DNA from 3 places in the Massilibacterium senegalense genome. Region 1 is predicted to be linked to each of the others. Evidence: riboswitches for the same ligand, from Rfam matches in the RefSeq annotation. Region 1 holds a riboswitch; each other region holds the start of a gene.
The links. Region 1 has a riboswitch for cobalamin ahead of BN1372_RS06355 (ribonucleoside-diphosphate reductase subunit alpha). Riboswitches for the same ligand answer to the same signal wherever they lie in the genome.
Positions count from the first base shown of each region.

Region 1 (10,886 bases):
CAGTCGTATTCTTTTGCTTTTTACTACGAATTAAAACGATTTCTCCCATTCTTTCAGGCTTTTTAACAGGGGGATTTATCGTCCTTTTCCGGATGGTACTAGAAGTAACCTTGTTTTCTTCTTCTATAGAAAACGCCTTTATGCTCCACTATCCTGCTTTTTTTTATTACGTCGTTTTTTCATTGTTTTATTCGTTATTAAACATTTCATCATTTTATAATCGTCCGCTGTTTATCGGTTTATTTGGTACATTGACAGAGGTACTTGCTAGCGTTAGCGAAATGATTGTTCGATATGCTGGAGTAGACAAAACGATTGATATATTATCGATGGAACAGTTATTTATCATTGCATTTATTCGTAGCTTTTTTATGCTCGGTTTTTATAATATGGTCATTATCCGAGAAATTCGTCTAGAAAAAGAAAATGAAGAAAAACGGAATAATCAAATGATGCTTCTTATTTCTTCTTTATATGAAGACACCATACAATTAAAAAAAACAATGAAAAATACAGAAGTTACGACAAAGTTAGCGTACGAATTTTACCAGAAATTAAAAGAGGAGCAACTTCCTACCCTTTTATATCAACAAGCTTTGAAGCTTGCTGGATTAGTACATGAAATCAAAAAAGATAACCAACGATTGTATGCCAGTCTATCAAAATTAATGATGAAAGAAAAAACAGAGGAATATTATACGTTAGAAGATATTATCCAAATGATTATTCGTGCCAATCATCATTACGCACAAATGCTACATAAAAACATTCAATTTGAAAAATATGTAGAACCGATAAAAGAACGGTATTATCCCTTTACTATCCTTTCTTTACTAAATAATCTCGTAGCAAATTCCGTAGAATCGATTGAAAAAGAAGGAGCGGTTTCAATCATCATCAAACAAACAGAAGATACAATCGTTTTTAATGTGTATGATAATGGACCAGGGATTTCTAAAAAGCGACAAAACCTTATCTTTGAACATGGCTTTACTACAAAATATGATAAAGAAGGGAACGCCTCAACAGGCATCGGATTGTCTTTTGTACAATTGTTGGTCGAAGAACTAAATGGGTCTATCTCCTTTCAATCGAATCCTGAATTAAGAAATACCATTTTTACCATTTCTATGCCGATTACATCATTTAAAAAGGAGGACACAATTTGAGGTACTTTATCATAGATGATGATCCCGCTATTCGCGCTATGTTGATTGAAATAATCGAAGAAGAAGACTTAGGTGAAGTAGTTGGGGAAGCAGAAGACGGTTCCATGGTGGATAGTGATTTTTTAACACTAAAAAAAGTTGATATTGTATTAATGGATCTTTTAATGCCTATTCAAGATGGCCTAGAAACAATAAAACGATTAATTCCTCATTTTAATGGAAAATTCGTGATGATTTCTCAAGTAGAAACAAAAGAATTGATTGGAAAAGCCTATGTACTCGGAATTGAGTATTATATTACTAAACCGTTAAATCGTCTAGAAATTACCGGGGTTTTAAAAAAGGTCAAGGAACGAATGCTCCTTGAAAAATCATTACTAGGCATTCAAGAATCGTTAAACTTAATTACAAAAACAAAAGAGCCGTCTTATCCAAAAGAATCCAGTAAGCAGCTTTTAAAAGCAGGTAACTATTTATTATCAGATTTAGGTATGATTGCCGAAAGCGGAAGTAAAGACTTATTAGATATATTAGAAATTTTATATGAACAAGAACAATCGTCCCAATATCATTTCACCTTCCCAACATTAAAACAATTATACGATGATCTAGCAACATTACACCTCCCAATTCAAGCAACCGAAAGTGAACTACAAAAAGAAAGAAAGGCAAGTGAACAGCGCATAAGGCGGGCTGTTTATCAAGGATTATCTCATGTTGCATCACTCGGACTTACAGATTTTTTAAATCCTAAGTTTGAAGCATATGCATCAAAATTTTTTGATTTTCCTGAAGTTCGTAAAAAAATGTTAGAACTCCAAGGAAAAACAGAACACCTCCAATATCGAGTAAATATCAAAAAATTTATTCAAGTCCTTTATATCGAAGCAAAACATTTAATTGAATAAAAAAAGACGAGTTGTCCCATAAATGAGACAACTCGTCTTTTTTTAAGATGCATGTTCTACTAAAAACTGTTGGATAAATGCTGTACATTCTGTTTCTAGCTTCTCCATATTTTCTTCATACAAAATGCCTATCAAAGAAAATAAATGTTTTTTACATTCATAAATCGGAATATACATTTGTTTTTGAACATCGGTATCTTCTGCGGATCCAATTGCAATCCACACTCTCGAACGGTAGTTTTTGGTAAATGGATCACTTTCTTTACTTCCCGGTGTAAAATCACCATAATCACGCACTAATGTAAGAATCATTTCATATCCATGACTTTGGACTGGGGATATATATTTAAAAAAATATTGCGTTAATTGTTTTTCTATTTTCTTTTCTATTTTTTCAATACGTTTTTTTAATACAGGATGAAATTGTTGAAACTTTTGCATTTGCTTCACCACTTCACTAGTTTTTATTAATTATTATCATACATGGTTTTAGCAAAAATGCATGCATTTTGTGAAAGATGTAACATAAAATTCATAGTTCAACATTTCGTCAAATTTTTTCGTGCATTTTTAGTTGAAAAAAATGAGGCTGGGACAAAACACTCCTCTGAACTGAAAAAGCCAGTGAAATTTTACGTTGAGTAAAAATTTCACTGACTTTATTTTTTTATCAAAAAAAGGACACTTTCTGATAAAATTAAGTTACCAGACAAAAATTCAAACAGAAAGAAGTGTTCTTTTGTTTAAAAATTATAACATGAATCAATTAATTTTTCCTTTAAATATAGAAGTAAAACTTCAAAATAATGATATTGCCTTCCCCATCCATCATTTAGTTGAAAGTATTCCGGAAGAAGCAATCGAACCATTTCTTCGAAATACGGGTTGTCCTGCTTATCATCGACGCATGATGTTAAAAATTATCTTATGTGCTATACGCAATCTGTTTTTTCAGGGCGTAAAATAGAAGCACTTTTAAAAGACATTCTTCGTATGATGTGGCTAGCTCAAGGTTATGAACCAAGCTATCGCACCATTAACCGTTTTCGTGTTCATCCTGAAGTAAAAGAATTAATTCGCCAGTGTTTCGTTCAATTTCGCTGCCAGCTTGGTACAAGAAAAATTGATGGAACAAGAAGCGATTTTTATTGATGGCACAAAGATTGAAGCGAATACGAATAAATTTACATTTGTTTGGAAGAAAGCAATTGAAAAATATCACAACAGTTTAATCGAAAAGTCGAACCAGCTATACGATGAACTTCTTGAGAAAGAAATCATACCAGAAATCGAACGAGAAAATAAAAAACAATTATCAATAGAAGAACTCTCTCAAATGGTTCAAAAAGTGGATAAAGTTGTTTCTGAGTATAATCAAAAAATTGAAACATCGTCAGATGTGACAGAACGAAAAGCGCTAAGAAGGGAACGAAAGTTTCCAAAACAAGCTTACAAACAATTAGTGGGCTATACCGTACGTAAACAGAAATATGAACGAGACTTTGAAATTTTCGGCGTGCGTAATAGCTATTCCAAGACCGATCATGATGCAACGTTTATGCGAATGAAAGATGATTATATGAAAAATGGTCAATGAAAGCCTGGTTATAATATCAAAGTCGCAACTGAAGGTCAGTACGCACTTGCCTATAGTATTTTTTCGGATCCAACGGATACACGCACACTCATTCCATTTTTAGATGAAATCGAACAACATTATTTCGAATTATCAAAGCATATCGTCGCAGATGAAGGATACGGTAGTGAACAAAATGATGATGATATCCTTTCAAATCGTAAACGGGAACCTTTAATCACTTATAACATGTATGTAAAATAAAAGAAGAAAATTAATGGTGAATGAAAAATGGGAACAACAAAAAGAATATGTGAGAGCGCAGCTTTCAGAAAAAAAACAGGGGCTATTTATCGTCAACGTAAGATTGACATAGAACCAGTTTTTGGATTCTTGAAGGCTAATTTGCGTTTTACTCGATTTTCTGTCCGAGGAAAATCGAAGGTTGAAAATGAAATGGGCCTTGCATTAATGGCCGTGAATATGCGGAAATTCACGTCCATTAACTAAAAGATATAAAGATTCATATAAAAAATAGCTAAAAGTGAAATGGAGTGAGCTCAATTTCACTTTTTGCATTTTTTGAAGCTCGTTATGTCCCAGCCTCATTTTTAGAAAATGCCTAATATTTTTTTTCGTTTAATTTTAGAACTACGTAATACTGAAACTTCTTGCCCGTTCACCATTTTTTCAGCATTTTCATACAATTCCATCGTTTTTTGTTTCCCACAATGTTTATCTACATGTGCGATTGCTTGTTGAATATTAAATGGTCTAGTTGTCAAATTATGCGCGTCAGAAGCTAAAAAATGAGCTAAATTATGCTGCAACAAGTCAATGGAGAACTTTTGGATTTTGCGACCAAAACCTCCCGTCACACTTGTTGTAGTGACTTGAGAAAGTGCACCAATTTGAATAAACTCAAACAAAATGTCAGGATTCTCAATAATTTTTTTATTTCGTTCTGGATGAGCAATAATCGGCGTAATACCTTTAATCATTAATTCGTATAAAATACTTTCTGCATAATCTGGTACATCATGATGTGGAAATTCTATTAATGCATACTTTAGTCCATTCACATATGTCAACAAATCGCCTGTTTCTTTTTCTAATTCAGCCATTAAATCAGCAAAAATACGAATTTCTTGTCCAGGTACAACTTGAATCGATAAGCCTTGTTCCTCTATCCATTCATTTACTTCTTTCACAAATGGTATGATTTCTTGACGACGATTTGAGAAATGGCGATCGTAATGCGGAGTTGCAACAATTGTATGAACTCCTTCCTCGATTGCTTGTTTTAACATCGCTAGTGTTTCTTCTTTCGTCTGTGCCCCATCGTCAATCCCATATAAAATATGACAATGGATATCTATCATTGATAATTCCTACTTTCTATTATTTTTTACTTCCGTAATAGTAATAATATTCGCCTGATTTCATTTCTTTACGGTTTAAAATGACACCTAAAAATTTACCAGATGAATTTTTTAATACTTCTTTTGCTTTCATCGCACCCTCTATTTCAGTAGACCCACTTGCTACTACAAGTGCTGTAGCATCACAAATGTTAGCTAAAATTTGCGCATCTGCAACAGCTAACAACGGAGGGGTATCGAAAAAAATCATATCAAACTCTTCTTTTAAATGTTCTACGAATTTTTCCATCGTCACAGAACTTAATAATTCTGCTGGATTTGGTGGAATTGGTCCACTAGGTAAAACGTATAAATTAGGAATCTCTGTTTCCCGAATTGCATCCTCTTTTGTTAGTTGTTTGGTTAACACTTGCACAATTCCACTAGAGTTACTAACTTTGAACGTATAGTGCACTGTTGGTTTACGTAAGTCTGTATCAATTAACAAAACTTTTTTTCCTTGTTGTGCAAATACAATCGCTAGATTTGCAATCGTTGTTGATTTTCCTTCTGATGGATTCACAGATGTAATCATTATTGTTTGAATCGCTTCGTCCACTGATGAGTAATCAATACTTGTTCGAATAGCTCGATATTGTTCCGAAATCGGTGATTTCGGTTCGACTTGTGTAATTAATTGTCTAGATTTTTTTATGTATGTTGATTTTTCTTTTCGTTTCATTCACTATTCATCCTTTTAATTATCCATTTTTGCAATAACCCCTAAAACGGGCGCTTCTAAATTTTTCATAATATCATCTTCAGTTTTAATTGTATTATCTAAATACTCTAATAAAAATGCTAATCCTATTGCTAACATTAATCCAACTACTAAGCCAATTGCCATATTTAATAACGGTTTAGGCTTCACTGGTGAAGGATCTTCTCCGGCTTTGGCTTTTGATAAAATATTTACATTATTCACATTCATAATGTTTGAAATTTCATTTTTAAATGTTTCCGCTACCGTGTTTGCAATTAATGCTGCTCTTTCGGGATCAGTATCATTAACTACTACATTTACTACTTGTGAATTTTGTTCGCTTGTTACTTCTAATTGTGCTCCTAATTCATCCGATGTCATATTTAATCCTAGTTCCTTATTCACCTTATCTAAAATCGTAGGACTTTTTATAATAACACTATATGTATTAATTAATTCTACATTTGTTCTTACTTGGTTCACATCTAATGTCGGTTGATTTGAATCTTGCGATTGATTAATTAAAATTTGTGTGGAAGCTTGATATACAGGTGTGATAAAAAAGTATGTAACTACACCCGTTACTAATACTGCAAATAACGTAATAAAAACAATTAATTGAAATCGTTCTTTTAACGTTTCAAAAATTTCTTTCAAACTAATAGTTTCTTCCATTACCTTCTCTCCTATACGTTTCTTTCTATTTTTCAATATATAAAGTAAATAAACCTTTCATTTTCAAAAAATAATAAAAGGTAATAAACATTTTGCACTAGTATATTCATAACATATTTTTTACATTAAGAAAAGATATTTCTAAATCATCCATTAGAAATCCGCATTTTATTTTTTTCAGACTTGCAATATGAAAAAAAGTTCTATAAAATGAAATCAAATGAAGTATCACTATATATAGTCATTACCCATAAATATTATACCTATATTTAGTATTGGCACTCATTTAGTGAGTTTAAAAGGGAATTCAGTGAAAAGCTGGAGCTGTCCCCGCAACTGTATAGCTGACAGTTTGAACAATCCACTGTTTTAAAACGGGAAGGGTTCAAATTTGGATGAAGCTAAGCCAGGAGACCTACCAATCTAAACAGTTTTATCCTTCGGGAGTTAAGCGATAAAACGGCAAAGATTCTATACTGTTTTTTTGTCGTTTTATGCTCAATTCCAAATGGAATTGAGCTTTTTTCATTATACCATAGAAAGGTTGAAAAAAATGACACATTTTTTCACAGATCATAATTTGAATGAATTTTTACATTTTGCATTCCATGACTTTCCGTCTTTAAACAAAGAAAAATTTATAGAAGAAGTAAATATACAAATAACTCCTTCCTTAACAGAAAAAGAAATATTACAACTAATGATTCGCACAGCTGTTGAAAAAACAACGATGGAAGAAACCGAATGGGAATGGGTTAGTTCCCGAATCTTGCTACAAGCACTTTATGCCCAATATTCTACTTCCTCCCCTTATGACAACTTTTTTAATCATGTATCCTCGTTAGTTCAAAAGGGATTGTATGGAGATTACTTATTAGAAGCATATACAGAGGTTGCAATCGACGAACTTGGTTCTTACATAAATCCAGAACGGGATCTGCTGTTCCGCTACAGTGGACTTTCTTTATTCACAAAACGTTATCTCGTTCGTGATTTTGAAGGAAAACTAAGGGAATTGCCTCAACATCGTTTCATGACGATTGCCATGCATTTAGCTTCTAAAGAAAAGGACAACGTGTACTGGGCAAAACAATTTTATGATGTGTTATCAAAACTGGAAATTACCGTCGCAACTCCAACACTTGCTCATGCTGGTCGTCCTTTTCATCAACTTTCTAGCTGTTTTATTGACACAGCTGAAGATAGTTTGTGGAACATTTATCATACCGACCAGTCTTTTGCTCAAGTTTCCAAGTATGGTGGAGGCATGGGAATTTATGTAGGAAAATTACGTGCTCGTGGCTCTAGTATTCGTGGATTTAAGGGAGTAAGCGCTGGGATTATTCCTTGGATTCGTAACTATAACAATACAGCCGTTGCCGTCGATCAATTAGGAATGCGCAAAGGTGCTGTTGCAATCTATTGCGATATTTGGCATTATGATATTTTAGAATTTTTACAATTAAAGACAAATAATGGCGATGATCGTTTAAAAGCTCACGATATTTTTCCTGGTGTATGTATTCCAGACATCTTTATGGAAAAAGTGATCCAACGAGAAAATTGGTATTTATTTGACCCATATGAAGTAGAACAAGAAATGGGCTTTCGTTTAGAAGATTGTTACGATGATGACGAAGAAAAAACATTTACAAATCGTTATTTAGCCTGTGTGGAAAATGAACGATTACGAAAAAAAGAAATCCCTGCTATCGACATTATGAAAATGATTATGAAAAGTGCCTTTGAAACAGGTACACCTTTCATCTTTTATCGTGACACCGTTAACCGATTAAATCCAAATAAACATGAAGGCATGATTTATTGTTCTAACCTATGTACAGAAATTATGCAAAATATGCGTGCAACAGAATTTATTTCGGAAACATTAGAAGATGGTGTCATTGTGACAAAAACAAAACCAGGTGATTTTGTTGTTTGTAACTTATCCTCTATTAACCTTGGGAAAGTAGAAACAGAAGAAGATTTAAAACGAATTTTAGAAGTAGAAATACGAATGCTTGATAATGTGATTGATTTGAACGATTATCCTGTCCCACAAGCAAAAGTGACCAATCAAAAGTATCGTGCCATTGGGGTTGGAACAAGTGGATACCATCATCATTTAGTGAAAAAGAAAATTGCTTGGGAATCCGAAGAACATCTAGCATATGCAGATCAACTTTATGAAAAAATTTCATATTATGCCATTCAGGCATCAAATAAACTAGCTCGTGAAAAAGGAGCATATCCTTTATTCAACGGAAGTGATTGGGAAAATGGGAACTATTTTACCCAAAGAAATTACGAGGATGAAAAGTGGACAACCTTAAAAGAACAAGTTAAAAAGAACGGATTGCGTAATGCCTATATCATGGCTGTAGCTCCTACCTCTTCTACTTCCTTAATCGCAGGAACAACTGCAAGTATTGACCCATTATTTGCAAAATTTTTCGTAGAAGAGAAAAAAGATGGATTAATTCCTCAAGCTGCACCAGATTTAACACCTGAAACAACATGGTATTACAAAGAAGCACATACCATTGACCAATTTTGGTCAATCAAAGCCGCTGGTCGTCGCCAAAAACATCTGGATCAAGCACAAAGTTTTAACTTATACATTACACCTACGATTTCTGCACGGGATTTTCTTCAATATTATATCGAAGCATGGAAAAATGGGCTTAAAACAATTTATTATGTCCGAAATCGCACGGTGGAAATTGATGAATGTATTAGTTGTTCTTCTTGATAAATGTCAGCATTTCTCGTTATCTCCATTTCGGATGAAGTGGAGATACCTTTTACCATTGTATCTTCTCCTTTTTCATGAAGATACGGGTTATTTATCCAGGTAATCTTATATCACTTATCTTACGAAAGGAAGCGTTTACTAAAATGGAACAAAAACGATTATTTAACGAAACAGGCGAACGAGGGACATCCTCTCTCATTGGTGGGAACTCCACTAATTTACGAGAATGGAACCGAATCAAATACAGTTGGGCTCATTCTTTATATCGATTAATGTTAAACAACTTTTGGATTCCTGAAGAAATTTCCTTAAACCAAGATGTAAGTCAATTTCCAACTTTAACAGCAGCGGAACGACGTGCTTTTGATAAAGTAATTTCTTTCCTTAACTTTTTAGACTCTATTCAATGTGAAAACTTACCGCAATTAGCCGATTATATTACAGCACCAGAAGTAACAAGTTTATTAAATATCCAAACATTTCAAGAAGAAATTCATGCACAAAGTTATAGTTATATTTTAGATACGGTTTGTTCCCCCGAAGCTAGAAATGCAATTTATGATGAATGGCGAAATGATCCTGTTTTGTTTGAGCGCAATAAATTTATTGCGGATGAATATCAAAAATTTGTAGATAAACCTACGGAAGAAAATTTTGTTCATACGTTAATGGCCGATTATTTATTAGAAGCGATTTATTTTTATAATGGATTTGCTTTTTTCTATTCGCTTGCACGAAATGGAAAAATGACAATGACCGCAACGTTAATTAAATACATTCAACGTGATGAAGAAACACATGTTGCCTTATTTAGTAACATGATTCATGAATTAAAAAAGGAGCGCCCTGATTTATTTGATGAAAAGATGATTACATACCTAGAAAATATGATGAAAAAAGCGGTCGAACATGAGATTAATTGGGGAAAACATTTTGCACAAAATGAACTTTTAGGATTAACAGATGAAGTCATTGAGCGATATATTCGTTACTTATCGAATCAACGAATGCGCAGCTTAGGTTTCCGAGAGCTATATCCAGAAGTGAAAGAGCATCCAATGAAATGGGTCGAAAGTTTCAAACGAATCAATGAAACCAAAACAGACTTTTTTGAACAAAAAGTAACGAGTTATACGAAATCAAGTGGCCTCGATTTTAGTGATTTATAAAAAAAATCATAAAAAAGATTAATTTTTCCTTCTCTTTCCTATATAATGTATATGTCGTGCATCTATCCTTATGACTAACTTTACAAAAAAGGATACTCTTCCTACGCATGAAAGAAAATGTTGGATGTTTAGATATACGTTCACAATTCTTTCAAACTATAAACCAGGAAAGAAAGGACTATTTTTGCCATGAAAAAGAAAATTCTTATTACTATTTTTTCTATTATCGGCGTTCTTGTAGTTAGCATTGTTGGTTATGGTATCTATGTATATAACAATTTAACAAATACAGCTGACCAAATACATAAACCAATTGATCGCCAATCAACGAAACGTTCAGGGGAAGTAAATTTAAACAATAAAGATTCTGTTGGGATTTTATTATTAGGTGTAGACCAACGCCCTGGCGATCGTGGACGTTCTGATACGATGATTTATGTGACTGTTAATCCAAAAACAAATAGTGCGAAAATGATTAGTATACCTCGTGATACCCGTACGTTACTTGTT
Region 1 is NZ_LN831786.1:582,311-593,196, reverse strand. Features, by position in the region: gene BN1372_RS06390 (sensor histidine kinase) at 1-1,169, shown strand, start outside; gene BN1372_RS06385 (response regulator) at 1,166-2,077, shown strand; gene BN1372_RS06380 (hypothetical protein) at 2,120-2,518, opposite strand; gene BN1372_RS15845 (hypothetical protein) at 2,817-3,044, shown strand; gene BN1372_RS15840 (transposase) at 3,005-3,229, shown strand; gene BN1372_RS15835 (hypothetical protein) at 3,204-3,674, shown strand; partial or broken gene BN1372_RS15830 (transposase) at 3,690-4,163, shown strand; gene BN1372_RS06370 (tyrosine-protein phosphatase) at 4,265-5,035, opposite strand; gene BN1372_RS06365 (CpsD/CapB family tyrosine-protein kinase) at 5,055-5,756, opposite strand; gene BN1372_RS06360 (YveK family protein) at 5,772-6,452, opposite strand; cobalamin riboswitch at 6,712-6,889, shown strand; gene BN1372_RS06355 (ribonucleoside-diphosphate reductase subunit alpha) at 7,006-9,204, shown strand; gene BN1372_RS06350 (ribonucleotide-diphosphate reductase subunit beta) at 9,351-10,376, shown strand; gene BN1372_RS06345 (LCP family glycopolymer transferase) at 10,566-10,886, shown strand, end outside.

Region 2 (10,886 bases), on a different contig from region 1:
TTGTTGAGTTCCTTTATATCCAGTTCCATCTAGCATCAATTTTTATTCACTATTTAAAAACGTTGTGTTTAGAGAGGATGATTTTTTATGGTATCCATTATGGATTACATAAAAAAGGACATGAATGTGTCTTACACGACAAACGGTGCAAAAATGTACCAAACGTCAAACGGTTTCCTTGTAGATTATCTTGCAGCAGCAGGCCCTATTCGTTATGCCCATGAGAAAGTGCATAACAGCTTGTTTGAAACAGCGTATGTGGAAAATAAACGGAGCGCGTTACGCTTACTGTTTTTCATTCATCATATTCGCGAAGGATTAGGAGAAAGACGATATTTCTGCTTAATTCTACAACATTTAACAACAATTGCCGAAGAAGTATTGCTAAAAAATCTTCACCTCGTTTCGACACTTGGACGATAGGATGATTTATTTGATTTCAAGCTGTTTTACATCTCATTACGAAACAGTTACAAGAAGATATACTTGTATAACAACCATCTTTGCTTGCAAAATGGTTACCAAGTGTAAGTTTGAAAAAGGTAAAACCAAAACAATATCGAAAAACATTGTCTTCCCTTTGTACAAAGATTGGGATTGTAGAACAAAAAATGTCTAGGAAAGAATGGAATACCATTTCTTATCCTGCCATTCCTTCACAAGTGATGCTAAAATATCGACAAGCATTTTTATGAAATGCCGAAAAGCGATTTGCTGATTTTATCCAAGATGCCCATCTCCGCAAACAAACAATGCATACAAAGACGCTCATCTCAGGCCAAATCATTTCAAAAGCAATCCATTGCAAAATGAAGCAAGAAGCAACATTTTTAATTGAAAGGTGGGAAACGTACAAAAAGGATTGGGCTGATTTCAGTGAAAACACCCTGGCTATTATCGATGTATCTGGTTCAATGCATGGGAAACCTCTAGAAGTAGCTGTTAGTATGTTCATTGCCGAAAAAAATCAACATAACACGTTCGACAATACGTTTATACCTTTTTCAAATCACCCAGAGTTAATACGTATTATCGGTCATAATCTTGTTAGTAAAACGAAATTTATTTGTCAAGCTAACTGAGAAATGAATACAAATCTAGGGGCAGTTTTTGATCTTTTTCAAACAGCAAAAAACATAGGTATTCGGATTATCGTGTAAAATTTATAAAACTATCATAATTACAAGATATGGCATAATATCAAGTAGTTCTTCTTAATTAAAACTTATTTACTTTAAAGTAAAATTGTATTATACTCTGTATTACAGAGTACTCTTAAGGAGGGAGTTAAATTGGAAAAAAAACCAATTGATAAAGAAGATATTATAGAAAATTTGTCCCATATAAAAACATTAATAAATCACAAACAAGATTATGGAAAACAAACAGCACCATACTTTATTGTTTGGGGATGTATATGGATTATTGGCTTTTTAATTAGTTCTACTAGTTCAATGTCGGTAATTAATACAGCTTGGATTTTACTTGCAGTAGTTGGTTGGTTTTTCTCTGGCATAATCTTTTTAAAACAAAAAAAGAACTACCCTATGCCCAAATTCTTGAACAATCAATTTAAAATGTTATGGATTGGATTCTTGTTTATCTTTTATATATTTGTTTTTCTTATTGGCTCTAAATTATTGCCACTTTCATTTCATCATCTTGCCTTGTACAGTTTTTTATTGATTTCTATTTTGTATATATTATTAGGTATTATTCTAACAAGGACAATCTTATTCATGGGCTTATGGTTGATTGTCCTTGGAACTGCTACTTACTCATTTTTATCAGATTATATGTATATAATCTTTGCAATTTTAGGTGGAGGATGCCTACTATTAACTGGAATTTTGCTAAATAGAAAAGGGATTAAAAATGAGTAAGCTAAAACATTTGAATGATTTAATTCATGCAAAAGTAAGACTTGGGATTATGAGTCTGCTGATGACATACGGAGAATGCGATTTTACTTTTCTAAAGAAAACCTTAGAAATCACTGATGGAAATTTAGGTTCTCATTTACAAAAGTTAGAAGACGCAAATTATATAGAAATCAAAAAAACATTCGTAAAGAAAAGACCTAAAACAATTGTAACCGTTACAGACATAGGTACACACGCTTATAGAGAATATATTAAATCACTAGAATCAATTTTAAATATAAGTAAGTAGAATGGGAGTTGTTATATATGTATAATCGAAAAGATGAAACGATTGCAGGGTTGGTTTTAGGAATTCCATCCATTGCTTTAACCGTGCATATTTTCTTTTGGTATTTAGGAAACCCTCAACAATTTATCAAGCATAGATTAGGAATTAATTCCGATGCATTTAATAACCCTACAGTTTGGATATTTACTTTTGTAATTGCCATTGTCTATATTATGTATACTGCTAAAGTTATTCCCTTTGTTCATGAGCACTTGTTTACATTTTCTTGGCTTAAAGTGATTGGTATATGGGCTGCATTCATTTTTAGTACTTTAGAGGAGATTTTATTCAGGCAAATAGTAATGGATTGGCTAATGAGTTTAGACTATTCAATAACCATACAAGTATTAACTTCAGCCATTATCTTCGGTTTAGCACATGGAGTATGGATTCTTCTTAGAGGAGAGTTTAAAATTGCTCTTCCAGTGATATTGTCAACTACCGTTCTTGGTGGATTACTAGCCATTTTGTACATTATAGCTGATCGTAATATACTTGCACCAATTGTGGCTCATATATTGATTAATTTATTCATTGAACCTTGGCTTATACTTTCTGCCGTAACAGGAAAGTGGAACAGTAGGGTAAAAAAAAGCGAAAATAATGACAACTAATATGTTCAATTTAGCAAACTTTAAGATAATGAATATGAAAGAAAGTGAATTTGATTATAGATTCTTAGTTGAGCTTACTGCTTTATCTCCTTCATAATTTCTTAAATGTGGTAGAATTTTAAAATCAAAAGAACCGATAACAGCCAGCCTGCTCCTAAAAAACGTCGCATGAATACAGCAACAAATACGAGTTCCAATGAAAGTAAACTGTTTTGATTGACACAAAACCTATAGAAACAAAAATCATTATTACTACTAACCTATTTATCGTAACTAATGATTTTTTTCTTCTGAATATCCATTTATACGTTATCCTCTCCCCCATCTTTACTATTTTTCATTTTACCATAGGCGAGTATTCCCTCTATTATTCTATAATCTTTATAAATCGTAATCATTACGATTTATGGTATAATACAGAAAATAGAAAAAAGAGGTGCACCTTTATTGCTAAAACAAATGACACTGGACAAAATACGTCCATATATGCAAATGATTTCAGATGAACATCATCATCTTTGTTTAATCGGTCCGATGAAAATGCCATTAAAAATTAATGGCAAAACTTATCTCTTTTCATGGTACACGTGGGTGAACCATGAATTGATTACCAACGCTGCAACGGTTGAAGAAGTATATAACTTCCTTTATCAAAAGCCATTAGCAAACGAACAACTTTCGTCTGTTCTTGTTTATGGAGATTTTGCCCAAGAAGAAGACGCCTTTGTTCGTTTTCATAGTATTTGCCACACGGGGGACGTTTTTGGTAGTCGTCGTTGCGATTGTGGTGAACAATTTCAAGCAGCGAAAGAACGAATTGTTCAAGAAGGATGTGGTGCCATTTTTTATTTAGCTAACCAAGAAGGACGAGGGATTGGTTTATTTCATAAAGCGATGGCTTATCTCCTACAAGAACAAGGACTTGATACCATAGAAGCAAATGAAGCATTAGGATTTCAAGATGATATTCGTGTATATGAAGAAGCAGTTGCCGTCTTACAATCATTACGTTCGAAGCCCATTCATTTAATCACCAATAACCCCGATAAATTAACGCAACTACAACAAGCGGGGGTTGCGATTAAAGAACGCGTTCCGGTCTGGTGCCAAACAACCTCCTATAACGAGCGTTACATTCAAACAAAAATTGCTCGTTCGGGGCATTTACAACGTTAAAAAGGAGTGAATCATTCACTCCTTTTTCGTTACGGCCAACTTCTGCGCCATTATTTTCCCGAGCGCTTCCTCTACCGCAATCTGCTCATATTCACTTTTTGCTTGCTTATACATGTTCCGTAACATTCGCAAGCTGTTGTCGGGATTTTTATCTACATGTAAAAGTGTCCATGCCCAAGTAGCCCAAAACTTAGGACGTCCTTCTGTTTTTTGTATCATCTCATCTAGACAAGGAATCGAGGTCGAACCGATTTTCGATAAACTTAAAGCTGAAGTCATACAAAGTTCTTCCTGTGCATGGTGTAAATAATTCATTAACGTAGGAACCGAACTTTTTGCCACTTCGCCAAACTCCCCTAAAATCGTCATCACTTTTTTTTGCGTGTCTACATCCTCTGACTTTGTTAGTAACTCAATTAACACCGGTATCACTTTTTCCCCAGATTGTTTGATTATTTGTTCGCTTTCCTGATTATCCCAAAACATAGGATACCTCCGCTCAATTGAATCATTTTTTTCTCTTTACAACGTACCATATCATTCCATTCTATTCCACTACACCATGACTATTCCTTTTTTTTTGAAAAAAAAAGCCGAACACTTTCAAATTGATTTGAAAGGCTCGACCACCATTTTATTTTTTACTCAATGAATGCCGTCACATTATTCGAAGAAAGAAGCAAAACATGCGAGGCATGGTAACTATAGGATTATTCATCTTGCATAAGGGTAGTAAAACATGAATATAGTTGAATTTACTTGTCTTACGAGCAAATTCGTTTTTCGATCGTTTTATGAAAAACATTCAACCACTTTTGTTCCGTCTGTTTTTCCGTACTTTGTAAATAATGAAATAACATTGTTAATCCTTGAAAATCGAGGTTTTCGATCACGCTTGTCATGACTAGTTCATCCTGAACATTTGTTAAAAAATAGACAATTTCGTTTCTCATTTTTCACCTCTCCTTCCCTACACGATGGGAAGATTACAATATCAATTGGATACAGTTTGTGCTTTCCGTACTTGTTTTGCGGCTTGCACCATGTTTTTCAGTGCTAAAATCGTTTCTTCTTCCCGTCTTGTTTTCAACCCGCAATCTGGATTGACCCAAAATAAATCATTCGGAAGAACAGACAAAGCTCTTTGAATGACTTTACGCATCTCTTCTTCAGAAGGAACACGTGGGCTATGAATATCATAAACACCTAAGCCAATCCCTTTATCATAAATATTTTGTTCAAAGTCATAAATTAATTCTCCGTGGCTACGTGATGTTTCAATCGAAATCACATCGGCATCTAATGCTTTAATCGCATCGATAATATCCCTGAATTCACTGTAGCACATATGGGTATGAATTTGCGTCGTGTCTAACACATCCGATGTGGCAAGACGAAACGCTCTCACTGCCCACGTTAAATATTCCTGCCATTTTTCTACTTTAAGCGGTAATCCTTCTCGTAACGCAGGTTCATCTACCTGAATCATTTCAATTCCCAATTTTTCCAATTCTTGTACTTCTTGAATGAGTGCTTTTGCGATTTGATACGCTACTTCATGGCGAGGTACGTCATTTCGTACAAACGACCAATTTAATATCGTAACTGGTCCTGTAATCATTCCTTTGACTGGCTTTTCCGTTAAAGATTGTGCATATACCGTTTCTTTTACGGTCATCGGTTGAATAAAGTTCACATTTCCGTAAATGAGAGGAGGTTTTACGCAACGTGAGCCATACGATTGTACCCAACCATTTTTCGTAAATGCAAATCCTTCTAACTTTTCACCGAAAAATTCAACCATATCGGTTCGTTCAAATTCACCATGAACAAGTACATCTAATCCAATCTCTTCTTGGATATCGATCCATTCTTTGATTTTTTGCTTGATTACTTGTTCGTACTCCATGTCTCCTAATTCTCCGTTACGCCATTTTCTGCGAATACGTCGAATATCTGTCGTTTGTGGAAAGCTTCCGATTGTTGTCGTCGGAAGGAACGGTAATTGCCATTTTTCCTCTTGTGCGACGCGTCTTTCCTGGAATGGAAGACTTCTTTTTGTACGTATGTCTTCGGGCTTATCATCTACAGGTGTGCGCCATTCGGATGATGCTAATTGTGTGAAAATGTCTTGATTAGTTTGCATTATCGTTTCTTTATCACTTACGGCTGCTGTCATAAATTGTTTTATTTCTTGTAGTTCTTCAAGTTTTTCATCACCAAAAGCTAGTGCTTGTTTTAATAACGGATGAAGCGAATCTTCGTACTTTACACTTACAGGTACATGTTGCAAACTACAAGAAGGTTGAAGCCATTGCCGCTCACTAGGGACCATTGCTGATAATTTCTCCAACTTTACTTGTACAGAAAGCAAGTTTTCCTTCCAAATATTTCTACCGTCTATGATACCGACTCCAAGCACTTTATCCTTTGGAAATCCAAATTTCTCTACATTTTGCATGTTTTCTTCATACCCTGCGACAAAGTCTAATCCGATTCCTTGTACAGGTAAACCTATCACTGCTTCATAATGAGTAACCGCTTCGAAATACGTTTGCAACATAATCGAAAGATTCGGTAATTCTTGCGTTAATTCACGATAGATGCGTGCGACTAGTTTCATCTCATCGTCTGAAATACTCGTTACGAGCGATGGTTCATCGATTTGTACCCATTTTACTCCGGCTTCTTGTAGTTCTAATAAAAGCTGTTTATATGGTGAAAGGAGTGCTTTTGATAGATCTTCGAATTGATTTTGTTCATAACCTTTGGAGCATTTTAAAAATGTAAAAGGACCAAGCAAAACAGGTTTTCCTTCTATACCTACTTCTTCTTTTGCTTCAAGATACGCCTTTAACGGTTTATTTTCTGTCAAAGTCGGTATTTGACCTGACCATTCCGGCACGATGTAATGGTAATTAGTATTAAACCATTTCGTCATTTCGCTTGCTTGTGCTTCTTGATTGCCACGCGCTATCGCAAAGTATGTCGATAAAGATACTGCATTCCCTTGATACTGAAATCGATCCGGGACTAATCCAAACATAACCGCTGTATCTAACACATGATCATAAAATGTAAAATCACCAACTGGAATAATGTCAACTTGTTTTTCTTTTTGTTTTTGTAAGTGATAAAGACGAATGTCTTTCATTTGTTTTAGAAATTGCACTTCATTTATTTCGTTTGCCCAAAAGGACTCGAGCGTCTTTTTCCATTCTCGATAATCGCCGATGCGAGGATAACCAAGATTACTCGTTTGTACCACTATCTATACCCCTCCCATAAATCGTATTCCTCCCTAAAAATAAAAAAGGATATTTTTACCACGAAAAGTAGGCAAAAATATCCTGATTATTTACTCAATATTTTTAACACCTCCCTATCTCCCGTAGGTTTTCCAAACAGTGCTGTTAGAACAGGCAGGTATCCTGGCTTAGTGTCATCATCATAATCGGTCTTCCCAGTAAACAATACCAGTGACGTATAGATTATGACTCTTCTATTACAGTGGCGGGACCGCTCCGGATTTACACCGGATTCCCCTTTAAACTTTGAATCATGTCAATTCAAAGTACCTGTTCCCAACGATATTTGATTGTTGTAAAAGTTTTGTCAAACTTTAATAAAACTCTATCGGAAGAAAATAAGATTGTCAAGATTATTTTTTAAAAATTCTGAAATAACACCATTATATATTAGGTGCATATACTATGGGCATAAAGAAAATGGTAGGAGGAATGAAAATGTATATGTATTATCCTTACGTATCATCTATGCGTGCTTCACACTCTATTCATACTGGACAAAATCAAGCCTATGCTAAATTAATCACTAGCTCACTCGCACCTCATTTACAAGGCATTGTTCTTTTTTTCAATCATCCTTATGGAACAGAAGTGTATGTGGAAGTAACAGGTCTACCAAAGTATCAACCTGCTACAAAAAAGAGCCCCCAAATCGGTCCACATGGATTCCATATTCACGAACTTGGCGACTGCTCCATCGGGAACAAACAAGATCCTTTTCAAGCAGCAGGTGGGCACTGGAACCCGACCAAACAACCACATGGCAATCACGCTGGTGATTTCCCAGTATTATTTTCAAACAATGGGTATAGTCAAATGCGATTTTTTACAAATAAATTCAAAATAAACGATATTATCGGAAAATCGATTATTATTCATCAAGGCCCGGATGATTACAAAAGTCAGCCTGCTGGAAATGCTGGCAAGCGGTTAGCATGCGGTGTCATTCAACCACTTATGTAAGCGGGATTCTGCTTTTATATTTTTTAAAAAAGTGTAGACTTTAGATTATCTCCCTCTTCTTATTCTCTATTTTAATATAATATTTTACGAATAATCCAATCGATTGGATTTTCACACTTTCCCTCTTTTATTTTCTAGTCTATTTTTCACAAACAATCATACATAGCATTATCTTTTTACCTGTGTCTTTACTTACCTATTTCCGGTAAAATCCTTATCCACAATAGGAATAGTTTCACCCCTTACTATTAGATATAATTTATCAACTTTTCCACCTTATACCCTTTCACAAAAAAGATATACTAACAAAGGATTCATCCAGCAACTCTTTTAAAATATATGTAAATGGCATTTGTTTTATATCTTTACCAACTAACCTAAACAAAAGAAAGAGAAAACAAGAAGAGCTTTGTTCAAATATACTCTACTATCTCCTCTACTTTTTTCCGAGGAGGTCGTTTAAAACGATTATACCGTTCCGGTTGTTTGCCAATTGCAATCATCAAAACAGGAATAAATGGCTCTTCTATTTGAAATATTTTCCGAATCCCTTCTTCTTCGAATCCAATTATTGGTGCCGTATCCCATCCTTTATCCTTTGCCACTAACATGAATAACATTGCAGCTAAAGAAGCATTCCGAATCGCTTCATCTCTTTTAAAAGATTCACCACGACTCTCATACAATTGTTTCGATGATTGAATCCATTCTGCAAACGATTCTTCATCCATATACTGGCGGTGTTCCGCCATCGTTTCTTCTACATTTTCATATGCATTTGGATTCGAACATACTAGCGCTACAGCTGATGCCGTGACAGTTTTATGTTGGTCATATGAGACTTTTTTTACTTCTTCCCGTCGATTTCGACTGAGCATTACTTTATATGTTACGTGTTGAAGATTATAACAGGAAGGCGCATACCGTGCTAACTCAATAATCTCATTTATTTCTTCTTTGCTAATCGTTACACTGGCATCAAAATTGATGGCAGTACGTCGTTCATGTACTAAGCGAGCAAAATTAGTTATTTTAATGCTTCGAAAATTTTTCATGAACTCTCCTTCTCCTTTTCTTGTATAAAATGAAGCATTTTTTCCGCCTTTATCGGCTTCGAGTAAAGAAAACCTTGCATATAATCGCAACCCATTTTTTTTAGCAAATCTAGTTGTTCCTCTGTTTCCACACCTTCTACCAATACTAGCATTCCTAACGATTGGACTAACTGAACGATGGATTGTAACAATGCCTTTTCTTTCGTATCATCATTTTCATTGACCCCAATATCTTTAATAAAGTAACGGTCTACTTTAATTTTATGATAAATATCACTTTTTAAATGCGTCATGGAAGCATAACCTGTACCAAAATCATCCATTACAATTTTAAAGCCCATTCCTTTTAATGTTTCGATTTTTTGAGCAATTCCTTGCTGTTCTTCTAAACTAATGGATTCGGTAATTTCTAGTTCTATTCTCTTTGTGTCAATATTATTCTGTTCCGCCATATGTTCGATTTTAACAAGAAAGTCTTCATCGATTAATTGTGCAACAGAAATATTTACAGCAATGGTAATATCATTATAGCCCGCCTCTTCTAATTCCTTTTGAAAATGACATACCTTTCGAAATACACTATATCCTAGTTCTAAAATCATTCCTGTTTCTTCAGCGATAGGAATAAACTTATAAGGTGGAACCATCTTACCGTTATATTCCCATCTAGCTAGTGCTTCTAATCCAACAATTTTATTTTCTTTTAATGAAAATTGCGCTTGGTAATGTACATCAATTTCATCATAATCAATAGCTTTTTCCAATGCGTCTTCTAGATAATCTTGTTCTTCTCTTAATCGCTTTAATTCTTCTACGAAATGACCGACTTTATTTTTTCCATTCAATTTAGAGTGTTCTAGCGATACCATACCGCTAAACTCCAATTCCTCTAACGTTCTTCCGTTTTCGGGATACCGAACCACACCGAGAAAAATATCAACTTTTAAGCGGTGTCTTACATATTTAATCGGCTCTTCCGCCGCTTCTATTACTCTACGAATAACGTGTTGCTCCTCTAAAGTGTTTTCAATCATAACCGTAAATTCTGTACCGCTTATACGGAAGGCTTGAACGCCTTGGATTGCTGCTAGTCGATAAGCAAAACGTTTTAACATTTCATCTCCAACTGTAAAGCCGACAATATCATTTATTTTTCTTAAACCATCCACTTTGATACGAAGAAAACTAAATGGCGACGGGCTTTTTATTTTTTCTGATAAATAGTTAACATATGCCAACCGATTTCCCAATCTAGTCATTGGTTCTTTCAATTCTAGTTGTTTCATCTTCCCAACAAGCTCTGTTTTTGTTTTTTCTAAAAAAAAGATTTCAAAAAAATCTTTAATTAGTTGATAAGCCTCTTCTAGCTTCCATGCTTTTTCTTTACGTACAAAACGAATAAATCCAATCCATTTTTCCTCATCAAAATAACTATATATTCTTGCAAATTCATTCATTTCAATATTTTGCTCTTCAATATAATAGTTATTTTTTAACTGTGCTTCCCAATCACTTAATTCTGTAACTTTTACTTTCTGTAAAAGTAATCCTTCTTCATG
Region 2 is NZ_LN831785.1:388,548-399,433, forward strand. Features, by position in the region: gene BN1372_RS02710 (hypothetical protein) at 88-423, shown strand; gene BN1372_RS15805 (DUF2828 family protein) at 534-695, shown strand; gene BN1372_RS02720 (DUF7788 domain-containing protein) at 810-1,082, shown strand; gene BN1372_RS02725 (hypothetical protein) at 1,293-1,883, shown strand; gene BN1372_RS02730 (winged helix-turn-helix domain-containing protein) at 1,876-2,172, shown strand; gene BN1372_RS02735 (CPBP family intramembrane glutamic endopeptidase) at 2,190-2,825, shown strand; gene BN1372_RS02740 (GTP cyclohydrolase II) at 3,273-4,001, shown strand; gene BN1372_RS02745 (HEAT repeat domain-containing protein) at 4,017-4,487, opposite strand; gene BN1372_RS02750 (hypothetical protein) at 4,766-4,954, opposite strand; gene metE (5-methyltetrahydropteroyltriglutamate--homocysteine S-methyltransferase) at 4,996-7,269, opposite strand; cobalamin riboswitch at 7,406-7,598, opposite strand; gene BN1372_RS02760 (superoxide dismutase family protein) at 7,748-8,272, shown strand; gene BN1372_RS02765 (nitroreductase family protein) at 8,686-9,327, opposite strand; gene BN1372_RS02770 (putative bifunctional diguanylate cyclase/phosphodiesterase) at 9,324-10,886, opposite strand, start outside.
Region 2: it holds a riboswitch for cobalamin, as region 1 does, so the genes downstream of both, metE (5-methyltetrahydropteroyltriglutamate--homocysteine S-methyltransferase) here and BN1372_RS06355 (ribonucleoside-diphosphate reductase subunit alpha) in region 1, are expected to answer to the same signal.

Region 3 (10,886 bases), 920 kb from region 1:
TCGGGACGTTTTATCCCAAATATCCATTCTTGATTGATGTTTTAAAATGAAAATAGAATTTTCTTTATAGTCCATTAAAAGCAAGGAAAGTACTACAAACATGGGAATTAAAACATATACAAACATATTGGTACTTGTAGTACCCGCTACTCCTTGCAAATGTGTTAGACAGTCCAACACTGAAAGCAGGGGTTCATCTGTATATGAATATAAGTTGATATACATAATAACAATTACTATCAACAAAGAAAGCAAAATTAAAAATTTCATTGGCTTTAATTCATGTATGTATCTTTTAAAAAACTTCATAACGTTTTCCTCCAAATAAAAAGGAAATCATAAGCAATACTAAGGTACTTATAGCTATCAGGAAAATTAAGTTCGTATAAGGAATGATATTAAAAAATAAAAATACAATAGGTGAAACATATTCTACTCCTATAGATGAAAATAAAATATCAAGAAACAAATAAATGATAAATGGAATAATCACAACAATGTATCGATTAAATATAAACAGACTAAAAAATAAAGAAATGACCGCAAAAATTCCTCCATAAATAAAACATATGAATATTTTTAAAGCTACATGTAGAAATGGATGACTATAAAATAATTCTGGCAAAAATCCATTGATTGGTATACTATAGCTTCCAAAAAAAATATTAGGTTCAATGATTGGTATAAAACATGCATATAAAACAAAATTAAAAAGTAAAGGTATCGAAACGACAAGACCACCAACAAGAAATGTTATGATAAATCTTATTAACAAATATTTTCCCTTACTATATCTCACTAAAATATTTTTAATAAAGCCACTTTTCATATCTTCTACATAAGTATCCCCATATGCAACTGACGCCAATAAGGGAAAAATAATCATAAAAATGGATATATAAACATCAAGATCATACAGAATCCACCAACTATATACGCCGTAAGGATAATCCAAAAAATCTTGTTTCGTCAAAAGAATAACATTATTAGTTAACACATCTAAACCTGCAATTAATATACCAATAGTTAAAACTACCACTGTAGATTTTCTTGTTAATGCTCTTTTCAATTCTAGTTTAAACACACGTGCAATCCTCCTTTTATTCTTTTGGAGTTTTTTCAATACAGGACAACATAATTTTTTCTAGTTCTTGTTTATTTAACACCTCATCAATAATGACTATTTGAAATGATTCCTCTCCATTTTTTTCTGGCACTATCATTTTCATCCCTTTAACGTTACTATCACTGTATTGTCCAAACGTAATTTCATTTCCTTTTAACGTATATTGCTCCTGGATATCAAATTTCCATTGTTCATATGGATTTTCTTTTCCAGATATCAATTCCGATTGGAAAATACGGTAACCAAACTCCCCATCATTCTCCTTATATTCCCATATAATCATTGGTTTCGGCTTTCCTAGCATTATTTCTGCTTCAATTATCTCTTTTTCTAATCGATATCCTTCTGAAATATAAGTAGGTCTTTGAACAGGAAAAGAAACTATTTTCCTCACTTCTTTAAGTGAATATGAAAAATTTTCATGCACTTTATCACTGTATGGGGTAAATTTTCTCCATACTTTTTCTAACTCTTTCTTTTCTTTTTCGTTTAATTTATCTCTATCAAATTCAACAATTTTACCATCTTCATAAACAGCCATTTTTTCAAAATATTTAAATTCTTTTTTTAATAATTCAACATAATTTGCAAACTCTTCTTCTGATAAATATTGCTCATACACTTCAAGTCCTTCATTAAATTCTCTATAATCTTTATCTGTAAATATCTTTAGTTCTTCTTTAGTACCAAAAATCGATTCAACAAGACTTGGTCCTGCAACCACACTTACTGGTAAAAGAATTGCAAAACAAATAACAATTGCTACAAAATGTCGTTTCATTCTCATTTTCTTATTTTTATTCCGAAAATAATTTCGATAAGAGTTTGCAATTAGACTATTTAATTCATCTGAAGGATGTATTTTTTCAGCCTCATCTTGAAGTTTTTGAGATAATCGCCGTTCAAAATCCATTAAACTTCACCTTCCTTTTCAACTTTGATTTGTACTATTTCTTTTCTTAATCTTTTTAAGCCATTATGTAATCTTGATTTAACGGTACCAACTGGTATGTTTAATATTCCGGAAATTTCCTCTAATGAAAACTCCTTAAAATAACGTAAAATAACCACTTCTCTCTGTTTATATGGCAACAATTGTAGTACTTCCATTAGTTCACTTTTTGTCTCTTTAGATAAAACAATTTCTTCAGTTACAACAAAACCTTCTTTAAAAAATAGCTTTGCTTTTTCGATAATTCGATTCTTCCTCCATGATTTTCTACGATGATTTTGTACTTGGTGCATAATTAAACCATTTAACCAAAAACGAAACGAACGTTCCTCATCAAAGTTTGATACCGATTTCCACATTTGGATATAAACTTCATGAACTACTTCATCAACATCTTTCTGATTTATTAGTAAAAATGAAACTGTTCTGTATACTTCTTGACTAGTTATTTTATAAATATAAGAAAAAGCTTCTTCGTCTCCTTCTTTCATTCTTCTAATCCAATGAGTTAATGCCATTCCTTCACCTCGATAAAAATCAAACTTCATGATTATATTCGCTCAATTAAAATAAAAGGTTCATTTTTTCATCAATAAAAATCATTATTACTACAATAAACCAAAAATAGGGACCGTCTCATCGATTCATTTTTCAGCTTAGAGACGGTCCCTCTTACTTGTTATAAAAGTTGATATATCAATGTTTCTTAATTCTAAAATTCCCCCTGCTTGTCCTTTTAAAACAGCTCTTATTTTTTAAAAAAAGTGTAATCGATTTTTTAATCGAATTGAATTTTCTATACATAAAGCAATTAAAATAGCCACAAGAAATCCACTTGATAATAAAGGTTGCATAAAAAACGGTAAAGATCCCCACATCGTTGGGTTCATCATCATGACTCCTACTCCACACATAATTGGAAAGGCGATGCGGTACACGACGGAAGTGGTAAGAGGTATTGTTTGCAATCCTTTTAGTCCCGTACCGAATAACTGTAAATAAGCCACAAATAAAACAGCATTTCCGATTGTCATTGGCATGCTTAATAAAAAGGCCGAAAAGCTCGGAATAAAGCCAATAAACATAAGCAACATTCCACCGATTAAAAATGGTTTTCGTTCGGTCATTTTTGTACTTTCTAAAAATCCAATAGAAGATGTAAACGGAGCAAAAGGGACAAGACCAAAAACTCCTGCTAACATCGTAAATCCACCGGTAATGATAAATGACATGCGATATCGTTTTTGCGCAACCGTCGTGCCATACAATTTTTCTGCTACTTCTATTGCGGCAAATGTATTAATTATATTTAATAATCCTGCAATCACAGTAACGATGACAATGCCCATAATCAAGGTAGGAGACCCTAATGGAAAGAAAACGGTTCCCCCTTCTAAGGAAATCCCCTCTTTCGTTTCTACTATTCGATAAAGCGTCCATCCAATCACTAATCCTATTAATAACGCAAAATTTTTAAGATTACCCATTCCTTTTGTATTTAACACTAAAATAAGCATAACGATAAATAAAGATAATAAGGCACTCCAAACAACGATATGCCCTTGGTTATTCGTTTCAAACATTCGTAAAAAAAATAACACACCAAGCTGAATACTTAACATTAATACATAAATATTTCGAACCATTGTCGTAAAAAATATGTGAAGCCATGTCGTTACGTTAAATATTCCTACCAACATCACTATTCCACCAACAATGATGACGCCTGTTGCTATACTTCCACCTACTTCTCGTAAATCAAAGCCCAGTGTGTGTAGGGTCGTTGCCATGCTAAGATAAAATCCCCACCAAAGTCCAGAATGTCCTTCCATTAAGGGGAATTGATGCCCAATCCATCCTTGTAAAACACTTGCAAGACCAGTCAAAATCAAAGAATATGTCATCATTGAAAAAATTGATTCTTGTGGCAACGAAAAAGCGACACCGATTGAAAGAGGAACGACAACGGTATTTGTAAAAATAAAAAAGAACCATTGTATACTTCCAAATGCTAGATACCATTTGTACCGCAAAGTTATCTCCTCCAACACCTACTGTCATTATTCTCTATTATTAGACATCGTTTTTATATTTCCTTCTTTTATCATATGATTACTTTATTTTTCAATAAAAAACATGCGGAGGAAGTATCCTCCGCATGTTCTTTATTGTTTTATCTCTTTTGGTTTTTCAGCTAAATCAGTCGCTTCTTTTAACGAGGCTACTAGTCCGGTTAAATCTTGAAGGTTAGATGGAATAATAAGTTTTGTTGCATTTCCATCGGCTACTTTCGCTAATGCTTCTAGACTTTGTAATGTTAAGTATCCTTTTTCAGGATCTGCTTCATTAATTAATCGAATCGCATCCGCATGTGCTTGTTGGACAATACGAATTGCTTCCGCTTCCCCTTCTGCTCTTCGAATGGCCGCTTCTCTATCTGCTTCTGCAGCAAGAATCATACTTTCCTTGTTCCCTTCTGCATCCAAAATAACACTTTCCTTATTCCCTTGTGCAATTAAAATTTGAGATGTTTTTCTACCTTCTGCTTGAAGAATTTCTTCCCGTTTTTCCCGCTCTGCTTTCATTTGTTTTTCCATTGCTTGAATAATTTGTTCTGGCGGGATAATATCTTTTAATTCCACACGATTAATTTTAATTCCCCATGGATTCGTCGCTTCATCCAAAACAGTGCGTAATTGTGTATTAATAGCATCACGACTTGTTAACGTTTGGTCTAATTCCATTGAACCGATAATATTACGTAATGTAGTTGCAGTTAAGTTTTCAATGGCCATTAACGGTCTTTCCACACCATATGTGTATAATTTAGGATCGGTAATTTGATAGTATACTACGGTGTTAATTTTCATCGTAACGTTATCACTAGTAATGACAGCTTGTGGTAAAAAATCTACTACTTGTTCTTTTAACGAAACTTTCGAAACAATTCGTTCAATAATCGGAATTTTAACATGTAATCCATTGCTCCACACTTGTTTAAATGAACCTAAGCGCTCAATCACATATGCCTGACTTTGAGGAACAATTCGAATGTTCCAAGCAAATAATAGTAAAATAGAAATTAAGACAATAATAAAAAAGAATAATCCTACTCCCATTGATTACGCCTCCTTCAATGTTTTCGTTCGTACATAAATAGTATTTCCTTCAATATGATCAATTATTACCCATTCTCCTACTGGAATCGTTTCTCCTCCTACGACTCTTGCATCGTAAACAACGCCATCTTTTTTTACTTCCCCGTCCCGATGTGGTGCAATTTCTTTTATTACTTCTACTTCCATGCCAACCCAAGCATCTATATTTGTTTTTTCCACTTTCTTTTGTAACACTTTTTTCGTAAACGGTTTTGTTACCAAAACTAGTATAAATGATACAACAATAAAGACGATCCACTGTACACTAATGGAATATCCTAAATATTCTACAATAAAAGCGACAATCGCTCCTATACTAAACCAAATAGAAATTAACGAGACAGTCATCAATTCAACGAGCAAAGAAAGAATAAAGATTCCTATCCACAGATACATATAAAACCTCCTCTCTTTATAATGAGTTATTCCCTGTTTTCCACAATAAGAACACCTTTATTAATAAATACGAAATAGAAGAAGAAATAGTTTCAACCAATTATTTACGTACCTTTTACCACCTTGTATTTGAAACCACGATATGTTTTTTTTCCTTAAGAAAATTGTGCTGTTGTTTATGAACTTATTATTATGGTATGCTTTTCTTACATCAATTTTTTTTGATATAAGGAAGGAGCAAGAAAAATTATGTACCAACCTTCTCTCTCTCTTACTGCTTGTCACCCTATTTTTAAAGCATTAGGTGACGAAAAACGGTTAGCTATTATTGATATCTTATCTCAAAAAGATAAGGTTTGTGTTTGTGAATTTATTCATTTATTTTCTTTATCACAATCTAAACTATCGTATCATCTGAAAATTTTATTAGATGCAAATTTAATTACAAAATCTCAACAAGGTACGTGGAATTATTATTCGCTTAATAAAGATGTATTAACGAGCGTCTTATCATCTAACCTGTTGAAAATGTAACTTTTCATTGACTTTATCAATCAATTTTTAATCCCTCATTAACGTGAAGCAAGATCCCCATTCAAAATAGGAAGGCGACACCTACAAACAGTTGTTGGGGAAACAGTGTATATAACTATGTGTAAGGGAAGATTTCTTTAAATTAGGGGGAAACAATGGATACTTTTTTAACCTTCAGTAAAACATTTTTAACACTTTTCATCGAACTGATTGGATTATTTATTTTTATTAGTTTTCTCGTAAGTTTTTTACAAAGAAAAGTAACGCCAGAAAAAATAGAACAAGTACTTCATCGTCCAAAACGGTGGCTAAGTTATGTATACGGAGCTTTATTTGGAGCATTAACGCCCTTTTGTTCTTGCTCTACCATTCCAATTTTAGCAGGACTTTTATCATCAAGGGCACCCTTTGGTCCATCTATTGCATATTTAATTGCTTCGCCGCTCCTTAATCCGGTTATCCTTATTTTGTTTATTAGTTTGATTGGAGTAAAATTTACAATCGTTTATTTTATTATGATGTTTTTCTTCGCCATTCTGACAGGATTCACTTGGGAAAAGCTAGGTTTTGAAAAAGAGGTAAAAAAAGTTCGAGTTCATCGTGGAGAAAAAGAAGAAAATACCGATCTTCCGAAATGGAAACTCGCTTTAGCTGATGCTTGGGGATTTTTTTATCCACTTTTACCATATATCTTACTAGGAGTCTTTATCGGGGCTGCTATTCATAACTTTATTCCGGAGAGTTTCATCATAAAATATGCTAGCGGGGAACATTGGTGGACAATTCCAATCGCTGCACTTATCGGGATTCCAATGTACATTCGTGTGGAAGCAATTATTCCTATTAGTAGTGCGCTTTTAACAAAAGGAATGGGAATTGGCTCTATTTTAGCTTTAATTGTTGGTGGTGCTGGTGCTAGTATTCCAGAAATGATTTTACTAAGTAAATTGTTCAAACGAAAACTTGTCTTCATTTTTATGGTTTCTGTTTTATTGATTGCCATTTTGAGCGGCCTTTTCGTGCAATACATGTTATAAGACTGTTAAAGGAGGTGACAAAATGGGTGAAAAAAAAGGATTAAAAGGTTTTTTCGGACAATTAAAACCAAAAAAAAAGGAATGCTGTTGTAACGTTGTCATCGAAGAAGTGAATGAAGAATCGAATAAATCCGAAGAAAAGAATAAAACTAAGTAAGTACAAAACCTATAGTTTTGAGAAACTATAGGTTTTATTTTGTCTTGACATCTGTATACTTTTCGTAAATATTTAAAAGAGTATGATTATGAAAATAAGGAGATGACTCATGTGACGAAAAAAATGGGGTCACAGCAACCGTTATCAACTAGGAAATTACTATCTATCGCCGGACTCGCTTGGTTGTTTGACGCAATGGATGTTGGGTTGTTATCATTTATTAACGCCGCATTAAAAGAAGATTGGAATTTAACACCAGAACAAATCGGATGGATTGGAAGTATTAATTCCATCGGGATGGCAGTCGGGGCATTTGCTTTCGGAGCAATGGCCGATAAAATCGGTCGTAAACATGTCTTTATCATTACATTATTACTCTTTTCATTAGCAAGTGGTTTTTCCGCTCTGAGTACAACGTTAGCAATCTTTTTAGTATTTCGCTTTTTAATTGGTGCTGGATTAGGTGGGGAGTTACCCGTTGCTTCTACTTATGTTAGTGAAAGTGTTCATCCAAAAAAACGTGGACAAGTTGTCGTACTTTTAGAAAGTTTCTGGGCATTAGGATGGATTGTGGCAGCGATTATTGCCTACTTTATTATTCCAACTTACGGCTGGCGGGTTGCTTTACTATTAACAGCGATTCCTGCTCTTTATGCTGTTGTCCTTCGATTAAAATTACCAGATACGATGCCAAAGCAACCAAAAACAGAAAAAATAAGCGTGTGGCAAAATGTAAAAAGTGTTTGGACAAAACCATATATCCAACGAACAACGATGTTATGGCTATTATGGTTTAGTGTTGTATTTTCCTACTATGGCATGTTTTTATGGCTTCCTTCTGTCATGGTGTTAAAAGGATTTGCGATGATTAAAAGTTTCCAATATGTCCTCATTATGACGCTTGCTCAACTACCAGGTTACTTTACTGCTGCTTGGTTTATTGAAAAATTCGGTCGTAAGTTTGTACTTGTAACATATTTGATTGGAACCGCAGTTAGTGCGTACTTTTTCGGAAATGCCGACACCTTAACGATGTTGATGACTTCTGGTATTTTGCTCTCCTTCTTTAACTTAGGTGCATGGGGTGCGATGTATGCTTACACACCTGAACAATATCCCGCACACATTCGCGGAACAGGTGCAGGAATGGCTGCTTCGTTCGGACGAATTGGCGGTATTTTCGGACCGCTCATGGTCGGTTATTTAGTAGCAGCAAACATGTCGATTGGATCGATTTTTAGTATTTTTGCTATTTCCATTTTTATCGGTGTTCTTGCTGTTTTATTCCTCGGAAAAGAAACAAAATATACAGGTTAACTAAAAAAGGCTATCTGCGGAAAGATAGCCTTTTGTTTTACCCAATCAATTCTTTGCGTACATTTTGAAATGCTTCATTTAACATACGAAGTCGCACTCGTTTAACCGCTTCATCCTCTACTTGTTCGATCAATAAACAAACAAGTTCATCTAATGAATACTGCAATGAAGCGCTTTTCGCATCAACAAAGCTATTCATCAAAATTTCGCGCAATTTACATTCAACTGTCATCACATCAACGCGTGTAGAATTGCGGCGAAAATCTTTGTGCATATGCATCGCCATACACCTCCTATACTCCGTAGGATTTTGGGTGTGTCGAGTTTGGCAGGTCTCCTGACTTGTGATCACTTCATTCATACTCCTTCCCATCACATAGTATGACAGTGGTTTTTTGTATGAATGATTACACTTACAGTGGCGGGACCGCGTCGGATTTGCACCGAACTTCCCTTTTAAAATTGTACGGTATGTACAATTACCAATCTCCACTTATCCAATTATGTTTAGTATATCACACAACATGTACTTCCTTGTGTATTTTTCTTTTTAAATTTTATACAAACTTTACAAATACTTAACCTTATACTTATATTTATTCCCTACAATGGATAAGGAAGTAATTGTTTAAAAGGCGGAAATATGGGAGGGATTGTGTATGAAAAAGAGCACACCATTTTTATTAAAAACGTTGCTCTCCATTGTTCTATTTTTTAGTCTTGCACCAGCATTGGTTGGCACAAATAACGCGAATGCCGAAGGTCCAACAGATCCGGTTCCTGAAATTTTCCCAGCAAATCCGAATGGAATGAATGTGTTGTTTGACAATTCACACGGTCAAACTGCTGGAGCTGCCGACTGGGTAATAGACGGGGCCTTTTCTGATTTTGCCAATGCCATTTCACAAGAAGGGTATTATGTAAAAGAACTGCGAAAAACAGTACCTTTTACATACGATGATTTAAAGGCATATGATGTATTTGTCATTCCTGAAGCAAATATTCCATTTAAAAAAACAGAACAAGATGCGATGCTTCAATTTGTTGAGAATGGCGGAAGTATCTTTTTTGTTTCCGATCATTACAATGCAGACCGGAATAAAAATCGCTGGGATTCTTCTGAAATAATGAATGGCTATCGAAGGGGAGCATTTGAAGATCCATCTAAAGGAATGAATACAGATGAGAAAATGTCGTTTGCAATGCAAGAATTAGAAAGCAAAGATTGGCTTTCCGAAAACTTTGGAATTAAGTTCCGTTACAATGCAATTGGAAATGTGAACGCTACACTGATTGCTCCCTCACAAGATACGTTTGGCATTACAGAAGGAGTTCAATCCGTCGCTATGCATGCAGGTTCTACATTAGCAATAACAGATTCATCTAAAGCAAAAGGAATTGTTTATGTACCAACTGGACTAACAAATGCAGATAAATGGAATTACTCAGTCGATCAAGGTGTATATTTCGGCGGGGGTATAGAAGAAGGACCGTATGCAGCCATTTCAAAATATGGAAAAGGAAAAGCAGCATTCATAGGTGATTCCTCACCCGTTGAAGATGCAACCCCAAAGTATGTACGAGAAGATACTGGTACTACCAAGAAAACATATGACGGCTTTAAAGAACAAGATGATGAAAAATTATTAGTGAACATAATCAATTGGCTAGCAAAAAAAGAAAACTATACCACTTTTGCAGAGACAGGTATTCCGCTCGATAATCCATCACCTCAACTAAAAATAGAAATACCAGCAAACTCTACAGAACCTCAAAAAGAACCATGGGCAGAACCTGAACCCGGTTATAAATGGTATGACTCCTTAACATTTAAAGCAGGTTCATACGGCTCAACAGTCACACAAGAGCAGAAACCCACTTACTCTTTTATTCACCAAGAAATACTACCAAACAGGCAAGAATTTAACATTAGATTACAAGTTCATAATCTTCTCCCAGGTCAAACAATTTCAGATTTAAGAATAGGTATTTATTTAGATGGTGGAACGCAAATTGCATCCTTCCAAAGAGAAGATGGAACATGGCCTACTTCCTACGGATACAGTGAACTATTTTCCGTAACCGCAGACTTATTTGGACAAGCAACAAAGGAATTAACCGTGCGGATAAAGCCAGGAACAGAGGGACAAGCAAATCTTCGTTTAAAACATAAAAAAACAAACATTCTGACCAATATAGTTACCATTGA
Region 3 is NZ_LN831786.1:1,506,775-1,517,660, forward strand. Features, by position in the region: gene BN1372_RS10830 (hypothetical protein) at 1-309, opposite strand, end outside; gene BN1372_RS10835 (membrane-spanning protein) at 296-1,084, opposite strand; gene BN1372_RS10840 (hypothetical protein) at 1,101-2,039, opposite strand; gene BN1372_RS10845 (sigma-70 family RNA polymerase sigma factor) at 2,039-2,596, opposite strand; gene BN1372_RS10850 (uracil/xanthine transporter) at 2,834-4,111, opposite strand; gene BN1372_RS10855 (SPFH domain-containing protein) at 4,244-5,197, opposite strand; gene BN1372_RS10860 (NfeD family protein) at 5,201-5,632, opposite strand; gene BN1372_RS10865 (ArsR/SmtB family transcription factor) at 5,882-6,166, shown strand; gene BN1372_RS10870 (permease) at 6,322-7,203, shown strand; gene BN1372_RS15700 (hypothetical protein) at 7,226-7,360, shown strand; gene BN1372_RS10875 (MFS transporter) at 7,484-8,677, shown strand; gene BN1372_RS10880 (hypothetical protein) at 8,715-8,957, opposite strand; cobalamin riboswitch at 8,988-9,179, opposite strand; gene BN1372_RS10885 (hypothetical protein) at 9,337-10,886, shown strand, end outside.
Region 3: it holds a riboswitch for cobalamin, as region 1 does, so the genes downstream of both, BN1372_RS10880 (hypothetical protein) here and BN1372_RS06355 (ribonucleoside-diphosphate reductase subunit alpha) in region 1, are expected to answer to the same signal.